3 regions of the Vreelandella sp. 162(4c) genome follow, and region 1 is predicted to be linked to each of the others. Evidence: predicted binding sites of a transcription regulator. Region 1 holds the regulator's gene; each other region holds the start of a gene.

Region 1 (5,110 bases):
CCTGCCGCCAGCGGGGTGGCGTAAATGGGGCAGTTCCACATCGGCCATAGCCAGGCTGCGGCACCAATGTGGTCTTCGTGACCATGGGTGATAAATAGCGCTTTGGGCACGATCCCCAGTGCTTTCGGCGTATCAAGATTGGGTACCTGCAGTGGCGAGTTGGGAAGATCCTGGCGGATCATCATGCCGCAGTCCACGGCTATCCAGTGATCGTCATAGCCGTATAGCGTTAGATTCATTCCAATCTCACCGCATCCCCCCAGCGGCAACATGCGCAGCGGTGGACGACGACGGGGACGAATTTGAACGCGTGGTGAATGCATCTGTTATGAAAAACCTAAAAAGTAGTGACTTAACTATACGGGAAGGCAGGGGCAGCTAACAATCATCCATGGCCTTCCGATACACTATGCGACCTAAGCCGCTGGTTTGTCATAATTAACTTAGCAATAGGTCAAGAGTAGCTCACATGTCTCATTATTATCGTTTAGTAGTTTCCTGTCCTGACCGGGTGGGTATTGTTGCACGGGTATCGAGCTTTATTGCCCAGCAGGGTGGCTCCATTACCGAAGCTAGCCAGCACTCCGATTTAGAAACCGGCTGCTTTTTTATGCGCTACGAAATTCTGGCGGATTCGGTAGGTATGTCGGCGGAAGCGCTGAGCGCGGCATTTGAACCGATAGCCAGCGAATTCAATATGCAGTGGTCGCTGGTGGATACCCAGCAGCGTAGGCGCGTAGTGCTGATGGTGTCGCGGGAGTCACATTGCTTGGTAGATCTACTTTACCGCTGGCAGGCGGGGGAACTGGATTGCGACATTGTCGGGGTTATCTCCAACCATGATGATATGCGTTCGCTGACGGAGTGGTACGGTATTCCTTATCACCATGTACCGGTCGACCCCGACAATAAGCAAGCATCGTTTGCCAAGGTTCAGGCCGAAATCGACAGTGCCCGCGCCGACTGCGTGGTGCTGGCGCGCTATATGCAAATACTGCCCCCTGAGCTGTGCGCGCGCTATGCGGGGCGAGTGATCAATATTCACCACAGCTTTTTGCCCTCTTTTGCCGGGGCTAAGCCCTACCACCAGGCCTACCAGCGGGGGGTTAAGCTGATTGGCGCTACCTGCCACTATGTGACCGAGGAACTCGACGCAGGCCCCATCATCGAACAGGATATCCATCGCGTTAGCCACTGTCATACGCCTACTGATCTAGTCCGCTTTGGTCGTGATGTGGAGAAAGCCGTGCTCGCTCGAGGTTTGCGTTGGCACTTAGAGGATCGTGTGTTGGTGCATGGCAACAAGACAGTGGTATTTAGCTAAGTACTCTATAATGCCCGCCCATCAACCTGAGAGGCCGCCATGTCATTTGCGCAAGGTGTATTAGCGCCCTGGGCGCTGCTGCTCACCTGGCTACTCTCGTTAGCAGTGATCGCATGGGCGCTTTGGGGGCGGCCCTGGCAGGTGTTGATAGCGGATTCAGCGCTTCAGCACCGCTGGCTGGGTGCTACGCTGGCGGTGATGCTGATGTGGCAGCTTCGTGCCCAGGCTGTTGATTGGCTAACGCTACACCTTGTTTTTACAGTATTGATGACACTCGTTTTTAAAGCGCCATTAGCGCTGATTAGCAACGTGCTGATCAACATTGCCATGGTGGTGATTGGCCGTAATGAGTGGATGTTGCTGGGGGCAAATGTACTGGTTACTGGGATCGTCCCGGCGGCCGTTATTGGCACGGTATGGCGGCTGGTAGATCGCCGCCTGCCGGATAACTTGATGGTCTTTCTGTTTGCCTGCGGCTTTTTTGGCGCGGCGCTGGCAACGCTGGGAGGAGGCTTGGCGGCGGTAGTGCTGATTATCGTCGCGGGTACAGACCCTGAGGCGATCTATCTCGCCCAGGAGTATGCGCGTTTTTTACCACTGCTAATGCCTTCAGAGGCATTTATTACTGGCATGCTGCTGAGCATCCTGCTGGTCTATCACCCAAACTGGGTGGCCACCTTCAATGACCACCGCTATATCGACCTGCAGTAGCGGATTTATTAGCCGAGTGCCTGGCCGTTGCCACCACGAATTACGCCGACTCCAACGCCTTCAATATCGAGCGCTTGAGAGCGCAGGTCGATTTCAATGGGCGCAAAATCAGGGTTCTCTGCAAACAGCGTCACTTGGTGCCCCTGGCGTTTGAAGCGTTTAACCGTTACTTCATCGTCCAGGCGGGCAACCACGATCTGGCCATCGCGAACCCGGTCGGTGCGATGAACCGCCAGTAAATCACCTTCCAAAATGCCAATATCCTTCATGGAAAGGCCGCGTACGCGCAGCAGATAGTCAGCTTTGGGAGTGAAGTACTCGGCCGGTAGCGGGCAGTAGCGATCAATATGTTCGGCGGCCAAAATGGGGCTGCCGGCAGCTACTTCCCCGATCACAGGCAGGCCAGTGGGTGGGGCTTCCACGTTGGTTGTGGGTAAGGCGGTGACTGCGCTATCCAGGACTTCTTGAGGTTCCTGGTTGGGCAGGCGGATGCCGCGAGAGGTGTTGCGGATAATGCGAATAACACCTTTGCGTTCCAGCGCGCGCAGGTGCTCTTCAGCCGCATTGGGTGAGCGGAAGCCAAGTGCTTTGGCAATCTCGGCGCGGGTAGGAGGGTAGCCAAATTCGCCCATGGTCTTAACGATAAAATCAAACACGTGCTGTTGGCGAGCGGTTAGCGGACGCGACATACCAGACTCCATAAATAGTGAATAGACAGTAACAAGTTAAATGTCGACTTAATCAATAAGTGTTTAAGTATACAGTATGTTCCTCTGTCCAGTATATGGCTTGTCAGTGCCTATTGCCGATGTCTATGCAATTTTTCTAATCGTTTGAAACTAAGTTTCTGCTTATTTAATACGTCACATTTTGTCAATAAATCAAGCGTTGAGCCCGCCTACGTTATGGCATAGTATTTTGCTATGTTTTAAACACCTGTTTCCCTGGAGAGCGACATGGCTCAATCTGATACGGTGACCCGTATACTCGACACCGCCGAGGTGCTGTTTGCAGAGCGGGGTTTTGCTGAAACTTCGCTGCGCAACATCACTAGCAAAGCGCGGGTTAACTTAGCCGCTGTTAATTACCATTTTGGTTCCAAAAAAGCCTTGATTCAGGCCGTTTTTGCCCGCTACCTGGATCCGTTTAGTCAGCGCTTTCATACTGCGCTAGATGAGCTCGAGGGCCAACACGCCGGGCGCGTTATCCCGCTGGAAACACTGCTCGAGACCATGGCAACTACCGTTCTCGCGGTGCCCGCCGAGCGCAATAGTTTGAAAGTGTTTATGCGCCTGCTGGGTCTTGCCTACAGTCAAGCACAGGGACATCTAAGACGTTATATCCAGGAAGAGTATGGCGATGTGTTTACACGCTTCACCGAGCTTGTGCGCAAAGCAACGCCGGATCTGCCTGACGCCGAGCGTTTTTGGCGGCTACACTTTGTGCTCGGCACGGTAATCTTTACCCTGTCTGGCCTCGATGCGCTACGCGATATCGCGGAGAAGGATTACCACGAGCAGGTCTCTGTGCGTGATTTGGTCAGGCGATTGCTCCCGGTAGTGGTGGCTGCTATGAATGCGCCGTTACCCATAGCCCTTGACGGTGCCAAGCCAGAAGAAGGAAAACATGCGAACTCCTACGCTAGCTGAGCTACCTCCAACGGAACATATCTGGCTGGAGATCGATACTACCGAACAGTTGCTGCGCTGTTGGCGAGGGCCAAAAGTGCTCCATGAGTGTTCTATTTCATCCGGTGCTGCCGGAAGCGGGGAGCGCAACGGCAGTGGTAAAACCCCTCGCGGGTGGCACTATGTGCGCGCGGCCATTGGCGGTGATATGCCCGAAAATGCGGTGTTTCGAGGTCGCCGCTGGACGGGCGAGACATTTTCGCCCGAACTCGCCGAAGAGCATCCAGAGCGTGACTGGATTCTGACCCGCATACTGTGGCTGTGTGGCTTGGAAAAGGGCGTGAACCGCGGTGGTCAGGTGGACTCGCAACGGCGCTATATTTACCTGCACGGGACGCCGCCTGACGAGCCCATGGGCGTTGCTGCGTCCCACGGCTGTATTCGTTTACGCAATAGTGATTTGCTCTATATCTTTTCGTTAGCGTTGCCGGGCACCCCTGTTTGGTTGCACGGTGGACGCCAGTCCTTTGACTGATCAGATTTTGACACCGCTAGACGATCGTCTAGAATCATCGCCCCTTTTCATGGACCTATCACGATGACTCAACCGTTAGGCCCGGTCATGCTTGACCTTGAAGGCCCAAAATTGACGGCTGCAGAAAAACGCTTGCTGCTAGAACCGACGGTAGGGGGCGTAATTTTGTTTGCCCGCAACGTTGAACATGGCTATCAGGTTCGCAAGCTCTGCAGCGATATTCGCCGTGTGCGTGCTGATTTACTGCTTGCCGTGGATCAAGAAGGCGGTCGCGTTCAGCGCATAAAAGAGGGGTTAACACGCCTGCCTGCCATGGCGCGTATCGGCGAGTGTTACCGCGCTGCCCAGGGAGAGGGGCTGGCGTTAGCTAAAGATGCCGGCTGGTTGTTAGGGATGGAGATGGCTGCCTGCGGTCTGGATCTGAGCTTCGCCCCGGTACTTGATGTGGAGAGCGGTCTATCCAGCGTTATTGGTGATCGTAGTTTCAGCAGTGACCCACAGCACGTAGCCCAGCTGGGCAATGCATTTATTCAGGGGCTTCACGATGCCGGTATGGCCGCTGTGGGTAAGCACTTTCCCGGCCACGGTGGTGTCGCGGCGGACTCACACGTTGCATTGCCGATAGACGATCGCCCGCTAGAAGTGATGAAACAGCACGATCTTGTGCCCTTTACCCAGTTAGCTTCACAGTTAGATGGGATTATGCCTGCACACGTTATTTATAGTGCTTTTGATACGCGCCCAGCAGGCTTTTCACCCAACTGGTTGGGCATGCTGCGGGAATCGCTAGGCTTCAAAGGCTGCATTTTTTCAGATGACCTGAGTATGGCCGGCGCCCACGAGGCGGGAGACCCCAAAGCGCGTGCCCAGGCAGCGCTGGCAGCAGGCTGCGATATGCTGCTGGTATGTAAT
Region 2 (5,110 bases), 2.5 Mb from region 1:
GCTTCGGCCTGCTCGGCGTACATCTTCTGGGCTAGCTGGCCAGAGGCTTCGGTCAGTGCATCCAGTTTCTTCTGAATGTTATCGACGTCGTCACCTTTAACCGCTTCTTCCAGCTCGCTGATGGCCGTTTCAATCGCCTGCTTCTCGTCGTCAGTCGCTTTGTCGCCAGCTTCTTCCAACGTTTTGCGCGTAGCGTGAATCATACCGTCAGCTTGGTTACGCAGCTGCACCAGCTCTTCGAACTTTTTGTCCTCTTCGGCGTGAGCTTCGGCATCACGTACCATTTGCTCGACCTCTTCCTCGGACAGACCGCTAGACGCCTTGATGACAATCGACTGCTCTTTGCCAGTGGCCTTGTCTTTTGCCGATACGTTCAGAATGCCGTTGGCATCCAAGTCGAAGGCGACTTCGATCTGCGGCACGCCGCGTGGTGCAGGCGGAATGTCAGCAAGATCAAAACGACCCAGCGACTTATTCTGCGACACTTGCTTGCGCTCACCCTGCACGGCGTGAATGGTCACCGCCGTTTGGTTGTCATCCGCCGTAGAGAAGGTTTGTGTCTTCTTGGTCGGGATGGTGGTGTTCTTTTCGATCAGCGGCGTCATCACGCCACCCAGGGTTTCGATACCCAGGGTAAGCGGGGTAACGTCGAGCAGCAGAACGTCTTTAACGTCGCCACCCAGTACGCCGCCCTGAATCGCGGCACCAACAGCAACCGCTTCGTCCGGGTTAACGTCTTTACGTGCTTCTTTGCCGAAGAAGTCAGCGGCTTTCTTCTGCACCATCGGCATACGTGTCTGGCCACCGACCAGGATCACTTCGTCGATTTCAGAGGCAGACAGGCCTGCATCTTTCAGGGCCATTTTGCACGGCTCGAGCGAGCGCTGAACCAGCTCTTCGACCAGCGACTCCAGCTTGGCACGAGTCACCTTAACGTTAAGGTGTTTCGGGCCAGTGTTGTCGGCGGTGATGTAAGGCAGGTTCACATCGGTCTGCTGAGCGCTAGACAGCTCAATTTTGGCTTTTTCGGCAGCTTCTTTCAGACGCTGCATGGCCAGGTTATCGCCAGACAGATCAATGCCGCTGTCAGACTTGAACTGGTCTACCAGGTAGTTGATCAGCGCCAAGTCAAAGTCTTCGCCGCCCAGGAAGGTGTCACCGTTGGTGGCCAACACTTCAAACTGGGTTTCGCCGTCGACATCGGCAATTTCGATGATCGAGATATCGAAGGTGCCGCCACCCAGGTCGTAGACCGCGATGGTTTTGTCGCCGCGGGATTTGTCCATACCGTAGGCCAGTGCGGCAGCGGTCGGCTCGTTAATAATGCGCTTAACGTCCAGACCGGCAATGCGGCCGGCGTCTTTGGTCGCCTGACGCTGGCTGTCGTTGAAATAGGCCGGTACGGTAATGACCGCTTCGGTGACTGCTTCGCCCAAGTAGTCTTCGGCAGTCTTCTTCATTTTCTTCAGCACTTCCGCGCTTACCTGCGGCGGTGCCATTTTTTTGCCTTTTACTTCAACCCAAGCGTCACCGTTATCAGCTTCGCTGATTTTGTACGGCACCATCTTAATGTCTTTCTGGACGACGTCGTCTTTAAAGCGACGGCCAATGAGACGCTTGATGGCGTACAGGGTGTTTTCTGGGTTAGTAACGGCCTGACGTTTAGCCGCCTGACCTACCAGCGTTTCACCATCATCGGTGTAGGCGATAATAGAAGGCGTCGTACGACCGCCTTCGGCGTTTTCGATAACTTTAGCGCTGTCACCATCGAGCACGGCCACACAAGAGTTAGTGGTGCCCAGGTCGATACCAATTATACGTCCCATAGCAATACCTCGAATTCGGTTGTTACAAAACTGAAAATTTAGTTTTTAAAGCTTGTCTGCGGGTTTCCCCGCGGGGTTGCCCTTTATTTGGGGGCCGCCGCTGACATTTCAAGGGCTTTTTTTCACACACTTTTTTCAAACTCTGTGCCGCCAGTGGCTTAATCGGCTTTTTTACTCACTACAACCATCGCTGGGCGCACCAAGCGTCCATTGAGTAAATAGCCTTTCTGCATAACGTCCATCACGGTGTTCGGTTCGAGATCCGGGTTAGGCACCATGGTCATGGCTTCGTGCACTTGCGGGTCGAAGGGTTCACCATGGGGTTCAATGCTTTCAACGCCGAACTTGTTGAGTACATCCAGCTGCATTTTCAAGGTCATGGAAACACCTTCACGATGAACTTCCGATGCACCCTCTTCCATGGTCTCAAGCGCTTTTTCCAGGCTATCTACCACTGGCAGCAGCTCTTTAACGAACTTCTCCAGGGCAAACTTGCGGGCTTTTTCCGCTTCCTGCTCCGCACGACGGCGCACGTTTTGCGCTTCAGCGGCGGCGCGAAGGGCTTGATCCTTGGCTTCGGCCAAGCTCTGCTCTAACTCACCTACTTGGGCTGCCAGCATTTCCGCTTCCGGGTTGTCGACGCTGTCCTCTAGCGCCTCTTCGTCATTGATCAATCCTTCCAGTTCGCCCTCCATCAAGCGCTCTTCAGCAACCTTCTCAGCTGCTTGCTCGGCGCCATCGGCGTCTTGCTCGTGGCGGGCCAGCTCATCGTCCATTGGTGTTTGCGGTTCTTTCGCCATGTTGTGCTCCTAAAAAGTAGAGCGCGGCCACGCGGGCGGCGCGCAAAGAAGTAAGCTTTAAGTCACTAGCTTTGACTGATCATGCACGCTATATGGGGGCCATAAATTCCATCTCAAGAGGTGCATTGAAGTGAGTTATTAACTACTGTATAAATCAACAACTATTGGATAAGTATCCAGCTTCTATGCTGTACCGCCTCAGGAGGCGCCATGCTTACTCAGCTAGCTATTCAAGATTTCGCCATTGTCGATCACTTAGAACTCGACTTGACCGGCGGTATGACCGCGATTACCGGGGAAACCGGCGCGGGCAAATCGATCCTGTTAGGCGCCCTTGGGCTCTGCCTGGGCGAGCGTGCCGACGCCGGAAGCGTGCGTCACGGCCGCGAGCGTACGGACCTCTCCGCACGCTTCGACATTCAACACCTGCCCGCCGCCATCGAGTGGCTAACGGCGCGGGAGCTCCCCGCTGAGGAATGCTTGCTGCGCCGTGTGGTCACCGCCAACGGCCGTTCCAAAGCCTGGATTAACGGCCAACCCGCAACTATCTCGGATCTAAAATCCCTCGGCGAGCAGCTGATTCAAATTCATGGACAGCATGCTCACCATGCGCTGATGCGCGAAGAGACCCACCTTGCCCTGCTGGACGATTACGCAGGCCTAAACGATGCCACCACTCAATTAGCTGAAACGTTCCGCGAGTGGCGCAGTGCGCGTCGGCAGCTGAAGAAGCTAAGCGAAGAAGGCAGTGAAGTTGAGGCCAAACGGCAGTTGCTGCGTTACCAAGTAGAAGAGCTGGATCAGCTCGGTTTAGCGGAAGGTGAATTAGCCACGTTAGAGGAAGAGCAGCACACCCTGGCTCACGCGGAAGAGACCCTGCGCGAAACCCAGTTTGCCGCCGACTGCTGCGCCAGTGACGAGGGCGGCGCGCTCTCCTTACTCAACCAAGCGTTTACCCACTTAAGCGCCCTGCCAGGTAGCGACAAAGGCACCCTGGCGAACACGCTTGCCATGCTGAGCGATGCGCGCATTCAAGTGGAAGAGGCCTCCAGCGAGCTTAACCGCCTCGCCAGCACCACCGAATTAGACCCTGAGCGGCTCGCCTGGGTTGAAGAACGAATGACCGACGTACACCGGATTGCCCGCAAGCACCACGTTGCTCCTGATGAGCTATGCGCCCTGCATGCTGACCTACAGCGGGAAGTCGCGCAGTTAGAAGAGGGTGGCAATGACTTGGAGGCACTCAGTGCGCGGGTCGTCGAGCTACGCGAAGACTATCGCCAAGAGGCGAAAAAACTCAGCGAGAGCCGTCAAAAAGCCGCACTTCGCTTGGGTAAAGAGGTGCAGCAGCAACTGGGCTTTTTGGCCATGGGCAAAGCCCGTTTTGAAGTGGAGGTCACCGCTAAAGACGCGCCCTCCCCTGAAGGTCTCGATCGCGTGCAGTTTTTGATTAGCGCCAACCCCGGCCAACCCGCTCGCCCATTGACCAAAGTCGCCTCCGGCGGTGAGTTGTCGCGGATTAGCCTGGCGATTCAAGTGGTCGCGGCGACGCACTCAACCGTGCCCAGCCTGGTGTTTGACGAAGTGGATGTGGGTATCTCGGGGGCCACCGCAGAGATCGTTGGCCAACTGCTGCGCAAACTGGGCGAAAACGGCCAGGTCATGACCGTGACCCACCTACCCCAGGTGGCAGCACAGGCGCACCAGCACCTGCATATCGAGAAACAGGCGAAGCGCGATACAACGCTGACCCAGATGGCGCTACTCGACGAACAGGGCCGCATCAGCGAACTGGCGCGCATGCTGGGCGGCGTCACGCTTTCTGACCAAACCCTCGCCCACGCTCGGGAGATGCTGCACGCCAGCCAACGCCCGCCGCACTGATTGAGCGGGCGCCCTGCGCCGTTTCTGTGCATTTCTATAGCGCACAGCTATACAGCACATCTGCACATAGCAAAACAAACGCCCCTGATCCACTTGGCGAATCCAGTTAACATTCTGTTAACCAGGAATTCGGCCAAATGGCTCAGGGGCGCTTATATTTCGAACCGCGCTTAACGGTCTGCGACTAACAGCGACCTACGAACACTATTTCTTGTTCGTCGGCCCGCTGTCCTGGCGCGTCACGTCGGAACCGCGCGGACGTACATATAGCACCAGAGCATGATCCACTAGTTCGTAGCCGTGCTCTTCAGCGATTTCTTGCTGACGGCGTTCAATGATTTCGTCAACGAACTCAATGATTTCGCCGCTTTCTAGGCACACCATGTGGTCATGGTGATCCTCTTGGGTCATCTCGAATACCGCATGGCCTCCGTCGAAATTATGACGAATTACCAAGCCCGCTGACTCGAACTGAGTCAATACGCGGTATACGGTTGCCAAGCCAACATCTTCGCCCGCATCAATCAGTGTTTTGTACACTTCTTCCGCGCTAAGGTGGTGCTGACCCGAAACATTTTCGAGAATTTGAAGTATCTTGAC
Region 3 (5,110 bases), 2.1 Mb from region 1:
ATAGCCGACGTTGTCTAAATCATTATGCTTACCGCCCGCGCGAACGCAGCGCTGCGCAGAGGTGGCGCGCACGTAAGGGCGCGGATCGCGGCCTAGAAACACATCTTTAAACGGCACCATGCCGGCATTGGTAAACAGCAGCGTCGGGTCGTTGCCCGGCACTAATGAGCTGGTGGGTACAATCGTATGCCCCTGCTCTTCGAAGAAGGTGAGAAAGGCCTGTCTAATCTCTGCGCTTTTCATAGGGTATCCGTAACAAGAAAGCGTGATGTCCCAGGGCGCTGTTGCCGCTACCCTCAGGGGTCGCAAAGCAGCCATTATAGCGCAGTTGTCAAACGACTAAAGCCGCACTTAGTGGCAGAAAGGCAAACAGCCACGTAAACAACTGGATGAACAAGCGTATTAGAGCGCTACTAGAAATGTAAGAGGGGGTATTGTATAGGCTGGGGAAAACGTATTACAGACAGGAGAGCGCATAGCGAATTTGTTCAAAATCGAAGCCGCGACTGGCGAGAAAACGTTCACGCCTAGCGCGCTCTTTGGGGGTCTCACCGGGGCTATCAAAACGCCGCGCCAGGGTTTCCCGGGCTAGCTCAAACCAGTCGACCTGCTCGCCCCCCTCCACTTCTTCAAAAGCGGTGGCAAGGGTTTCCTGGTCTATGCCGCGCTGGCGCAACTCGCCTTTAATACGAATCACGCCTTGGCCACGCAGTATGCGCGAGCGCACGAAACTGGCCGCAAAGCGCGCGTCAGACTGCAGCCCTTGTTCAACCAAGGCGTCCAGGCACTCATCAATAGCGGCATCGTCGAAAGACTTTTTCTTCAGACGCTGAGCAAGCTCGGCGCGGGAGTATTCGCGCCGAGCCAGTAAGCCAATGGCGATATCACGGGGCGTAGCATCACGCTGGGAGGTGAATGCCATCAGCTTATCTTAGCGAGAGTCGTCTTAAAGCAGATCGTCATCACCCGCATCCAATTCTGCCGCTGCTTCGGCAGGCGCATCTTCCTTCTCCTTTTTAGGATCGGGCTTGGCCAAGAGCTGCTCACGAATCTGCGTTTCGATTTCGAGCATAATTTCCGGGTGCTCTTCCAGATACAGCGCTGAATTGGCTTTACCTTGACCGATTTTCTTACCTTTATAGCTGTACCAGGCACCGGCTTTGTCGACTAGGTTGCACTGCACGCCCAGGTCGATGACCTCACCGGCGTGGTAGATACCCTTGCCGTAAAGAATCTGGAATTCAGCCTGACGGAATGGCGGTGCTACCTTGTTTTTGACTACTTTCACGCGGGTTTCGTTACCGGTGACTTCATCACCCACTTTCACCGAGCCGGTACGACGAATATCCAGACGCACGCTGGCATAGAACTTCAGCGCGTTACCACCAGTGGTGGTTTCGGGGCTACCAAACATGACGCCGATCTTCATGCGGATCTGGTTGATGAAGATCACCAAGCAATTGGCGTTTTTGATATTACCGGTGATTTTACGCAGTGCCTGAGACATCAAACGCGCCTGTAGGCCAACGTGGGAATCACCCATTTCGCCTTCGATTTCAGCGCGCGGGGTCAACGCAGCGACCGAGTCGATAACAATCACGTCAACACCGCCAGAGCGTACCAGCATGTCGGTAATTTCCAGCGCCTGCTCACCGGTGTCCGGCTGGGAAATCAGTAGATCATCCAGGTTGACGCCTAGCTTTTCTGCGTAGCTGGGGTCAAGCGCATGCTCGGCATCCACGAAGGCACACACTTTGCCCTGTTTTTGCGCCTGAGCAATCACCGAAAGGGTCAGGGTCGTTTTACCCGACGATTCCGGGCCAAAGATTTCGCACACACGGCCAAACGGCAGCCCGCCGATGCCGAGGGCGATATCCAGACCCAATGAACCGGTGGAAACCGACGGCATGACGACACGCGGTGCGTCGCCTAGACGCATGACGGTGCCCTTGCCGAACTGACGGTCGATTTGGGTGAGTGCAGCGTTTAGCGCTTTAGTGCGGTTGTCATCCTGAGCCATTCAGAGATTCCTCATAACAAGCTGTATAATTAGCCAGTAGTATGCCAAAGATTGCGCCGTAAACAAATCCTTGATCGCGCTTTCTCTCATCTATTTTATCAACAGCCTTTTTGCATATGCGCCTTTTTCTTACGGCTGGTTCGTCTTGCTCGCCTTCTCGCGCTCATTCAGGCGCGCCACCAGCCCAACCAAGGCCTGACGCACGGCCTGCTCTCGCACCGACTGACGGTCACCTGGAAAGTGAAAGCATTCAGCTTCCTGGGCAGCAGCATCTCCCCAGGCCAACCAAACCGTACCCACCGGCTTTTCAGCGCTCCCCCCCTCTGGGCCTGCAACACCGCTAACGGCAACAGCTAAGCCCGCGCCACTTTCATTACAGGCGCCCAGCACCATGGCTTTGACGACCTCCTTGCTGACAGCACCGTGCTCGGCCAGCGTGGTCTCAGGCACCCCCAATAAGCGCGTTTTAGCAGCATTCGCATAGGTCACATAGCCCGTCGTAAAGTAAGCAGAGCTACCCGCCACCTCGGTAATGGCGCTGGCAATGCCGCCCCCCGTACATGACTCAGCGGCGGTCACTTCCACATTCAACTGCTTACACAGCCGCCCCAGCCGCTGAGCTAACAGGGTTAAATCAAGATTTTTCAGGCTAGTTTCGCTGGGCACTATGGTCGCTCCTTCAAGTGAGTCGTCTGTTCAGCGTAGAATACTGCGTTTAGCTTTCTCAAAGAAATTGCTCAATCAGGACGCCCATGTCACAGGCTATTCCCGCCAACACGCCAATGATCACCCAGTATTTAAAGATCAAACGCGAGCACCCCAAGGTACTGCTGTTCTACCGCATGGGGGATTTTTACGAACTGTTTTTCGACGACGCCAAGCGCGCCGCCGCACTGCTGGATATTACCCTTACCCAGCGTGGGCAGTCAGGCGGCAAGCCTATCCCGATGGCGGGCGTCCCCTATCACAGCGCTGAGGGCTATCTGGCCCGCCTCGTCGCTGGCGGCGAGTCGGTCGCTATTTGTGAGCAAATTGGCGACCCCGCGACCAGCAAAGGGCCCGTTGAGCGCCAAGTGGTGCGTATCGTCACCCCTGGCACACTCCACGATGAAGCGCTGCTCGATGCCCGCCGCGACAACGTCCTGGTGTCCGTTTCTCCCGGAAAAGAGAGCTGGGGCCTTGCCTGGCTGGAGCTCTCCAGTGGTCGCTTCAACGTACTGGAAGTAGACAGCGAAGCCGAAATGCTCGCCGAGCTGACGCGTCTCTCCCCGGCCGAGCTGCTGGTACCCGAAAGCTTAACGCTACCCGAGGCCTGGTCGCAGAAACGCAGCCTGCGCCGCCAGGGCGAGTGGCTGTTTGATTTGGAAAGCGCTACCCGTAGCCTCTGCGACCAGTTCGAAGTGCAGGATTTACGTGGCTTTGGCTGTGCGCACTTAACCTCTGCGCTAATTGCTGCCGGGGTATTGATCGATTATGCCCGGGACACTCAGCGCTCGCGCCTGCCCCACGTGACCGCCATCAGCGTTGAGAACCGCGACGACGCGGTGGTGATCGACGCTGCCAGCCGCCGTAATCTGGAAATTGATATCAACCTGGGCGGCAGCAGCGACAACACCCTGGCCAGCGTGCTGGATACCTGTACCACCGCCATGGGTTCACGGCTACTCAAACGCTGGCTTAATCGGCCACTGCGTCAACGCGAGATTGTCCAGGCCCGTCATGCGGGTGTGGCGCTGCTAAGCCTGGATGCCGCCTATATGCCGCTGCGCGAGACGTTGAGCGCGGTGGGCGACGTGGAGCGCATTCTGGCCCGGGTGGCGCTGTATAGCGCCCGCCCGCGCGATTTGGCACGGCTGCGGGATGCACTGGTAACGCTTCCGGAACTGGAGCAACAGCTTAGCGAGGTTGAGAGCGGCAGTGCGCTGGATAACCTGCGCTCGCATATTCGCCCCTACCCAGAAATGGCCGATATGCTCAGCCGGGCGCTGGTAGAAAATCCGCCGGTGGTGATCCGCGATGGTGGGGTGATTGCCGATGGCTTTGATTCAGAGCTGGATGAGCACCGTGGCATGGCCGAAAACGCGGGCGACTATCTTATTCAGCTCGAGCTTCGCGAGCGCGAGCGCACGGGGCTAGCCAATCTCAAAGTGGGCTACAACCGGGTGCACGGCTACTTTATCGAACTACCGCGTTCACAAGCCCAGCAGGCGCCCGCCGACTATATTCGCCGCCAGACACTTAAAAATGCCGAGCGGTTCATTATCCCCGAGCTCAAAGAGTTTGAAGATAAGGCACTCTCCGCTAAATCTCGCGCGTTGACGCGTGAAAAATGGCTCTACGATCGCCTGCTTGGCGATCTCAACGCAAGCCTTCACGCGCTGCAGAGCACCTCGCAAGCCTTGGCGGAACTGGACGTACTGTGCGCCTTTGCCGAGCGCGCCGAGGCGCTGAACTGGGTGCGTCCAACACTCAGCGAAACCACCGGGATTCAAATTGACGCGGGACGACATCCGGTGGTCGAGCAGGTGAGCGAGACACCCTTTGTGCCCAACGACGTGACGCTCAATCCTGACCAGCACATGCTGATTATTACCGGCCCCAACATGGGCGGTAAATCGACCTATATGCGTCAGACGGCGCTCATCGCCCTTCTCGCTCACTGCGGCAGCTTTGTGCCCGCCAATGCCGCCGAGATCGGCCCGCTGGATCGAATATTCACCCGCATTGGCTCATCGGATGACTTGGCCGGCGGGCGCTCTACCTTTATGGTCGAGATGACTGAAACCGCCAACATTCTCCACAATGCCACCCAGCAAAGCTTGATCCTGATGGATGAAATTGGCCGCGGCACCAGTACCTTTGACGGTCTGTCGCTCGCCTGGGCAAGCGCTGAACATTTGGCAAAAGGACGCGCGCTAACGCTGTTTGCGACCCACTACTTTGAAATGACGGCGCTGCCTGAGCATATGGAAGGGGTGGCCAATATCCACCTAACGGCGACCGAGCATGGCGACAGCATTGTGTTTATGCACCGCATCGAAGCGGGCCCGGCCAGCCAGAGCTATGGTTTACAGGTGGCGCAATTAGCGG

Evidence for each region. Region 1 encodes LexA, which represses DNA repair genes until DNA is damaged. Its sites were predicted from a motif close to TACTGTNTANNTANACAGTA; they were not measured.
Region 2: a site for LexA is predicted at 2,770-2,789, ahead of recN (DNA repair protein RecN). Genes of this name have one in related genera too.
Region 3: a site for LexA is predicted at 2,040-2,059, ahead of recA (recombinase RecA). Genes of this name have one in related genera too.

Annotation. Positions count from the first base shown of each region.
Region 1 is NZ_CM176981.1:5,098,204-5,103,313, forward strand. Features, by position in the region: gene AC4EYZ_RS23550 (ribonuclease J) at 1-239, opposite strand, end outside; gene purU (formyltetrahydrofolate deformylase) at 470-1,324, shown strand; gene AC4EYZ_RS23560 (energy-coupling factor ABC transporter permease) at 1,364-2,035, shown strand; gene lexA (transcriptional repressor LexA) at 2,044-2,724, opposite strand; gene AC4EYZ_RS23570 (TetR/AcrR family transcriptional regulator) at 2,992-3,684, shown strand; gene AC4EYZ_RS23575 (L,D-transpeptidase) at 3,662-4,198, shown strand; gene nagZ (beta-N-acetylhexosaminidase) at 4,262-5,110, shown strand, end outside.
Region 2 is NZ_CM176981.1:2,157,256-2,162,365, forward strand. Features, by position in the region: gene dnaK (molecular chaperone DnaK) at 1-1,826, opposite strand, end outside; gene grpE (nucleotide exchange factor GrpE) at 1,985-2,626, opposite strand; gene recN (DNA repair protein RecN) at 2,837-4,510, shown strand; gene fur (ferric iron uptake transcriptional regulator) at 4,715-5,110, opposite strand, start outside.
Region 3 is NZ_CM176981.1:1,747,825-1,752,934, forward strand. Features, by position in the region: gene alaS (alanine--tRNA ligase) at 1-243, opposite strand, end outside; gene AC4EYZ_RS07880 (regulatory protein RecX) at 458-922, opposite strand; gene recA (recombinase RecA) at 947-2,020, opposite strand; gene AC4EYZ_RS07890 (CinA family protein) at 2,150-2,689, opposite strand; gene mutS (DNA mismatch repair protein MutS) at 2,773-5,110, shown strand, end outside.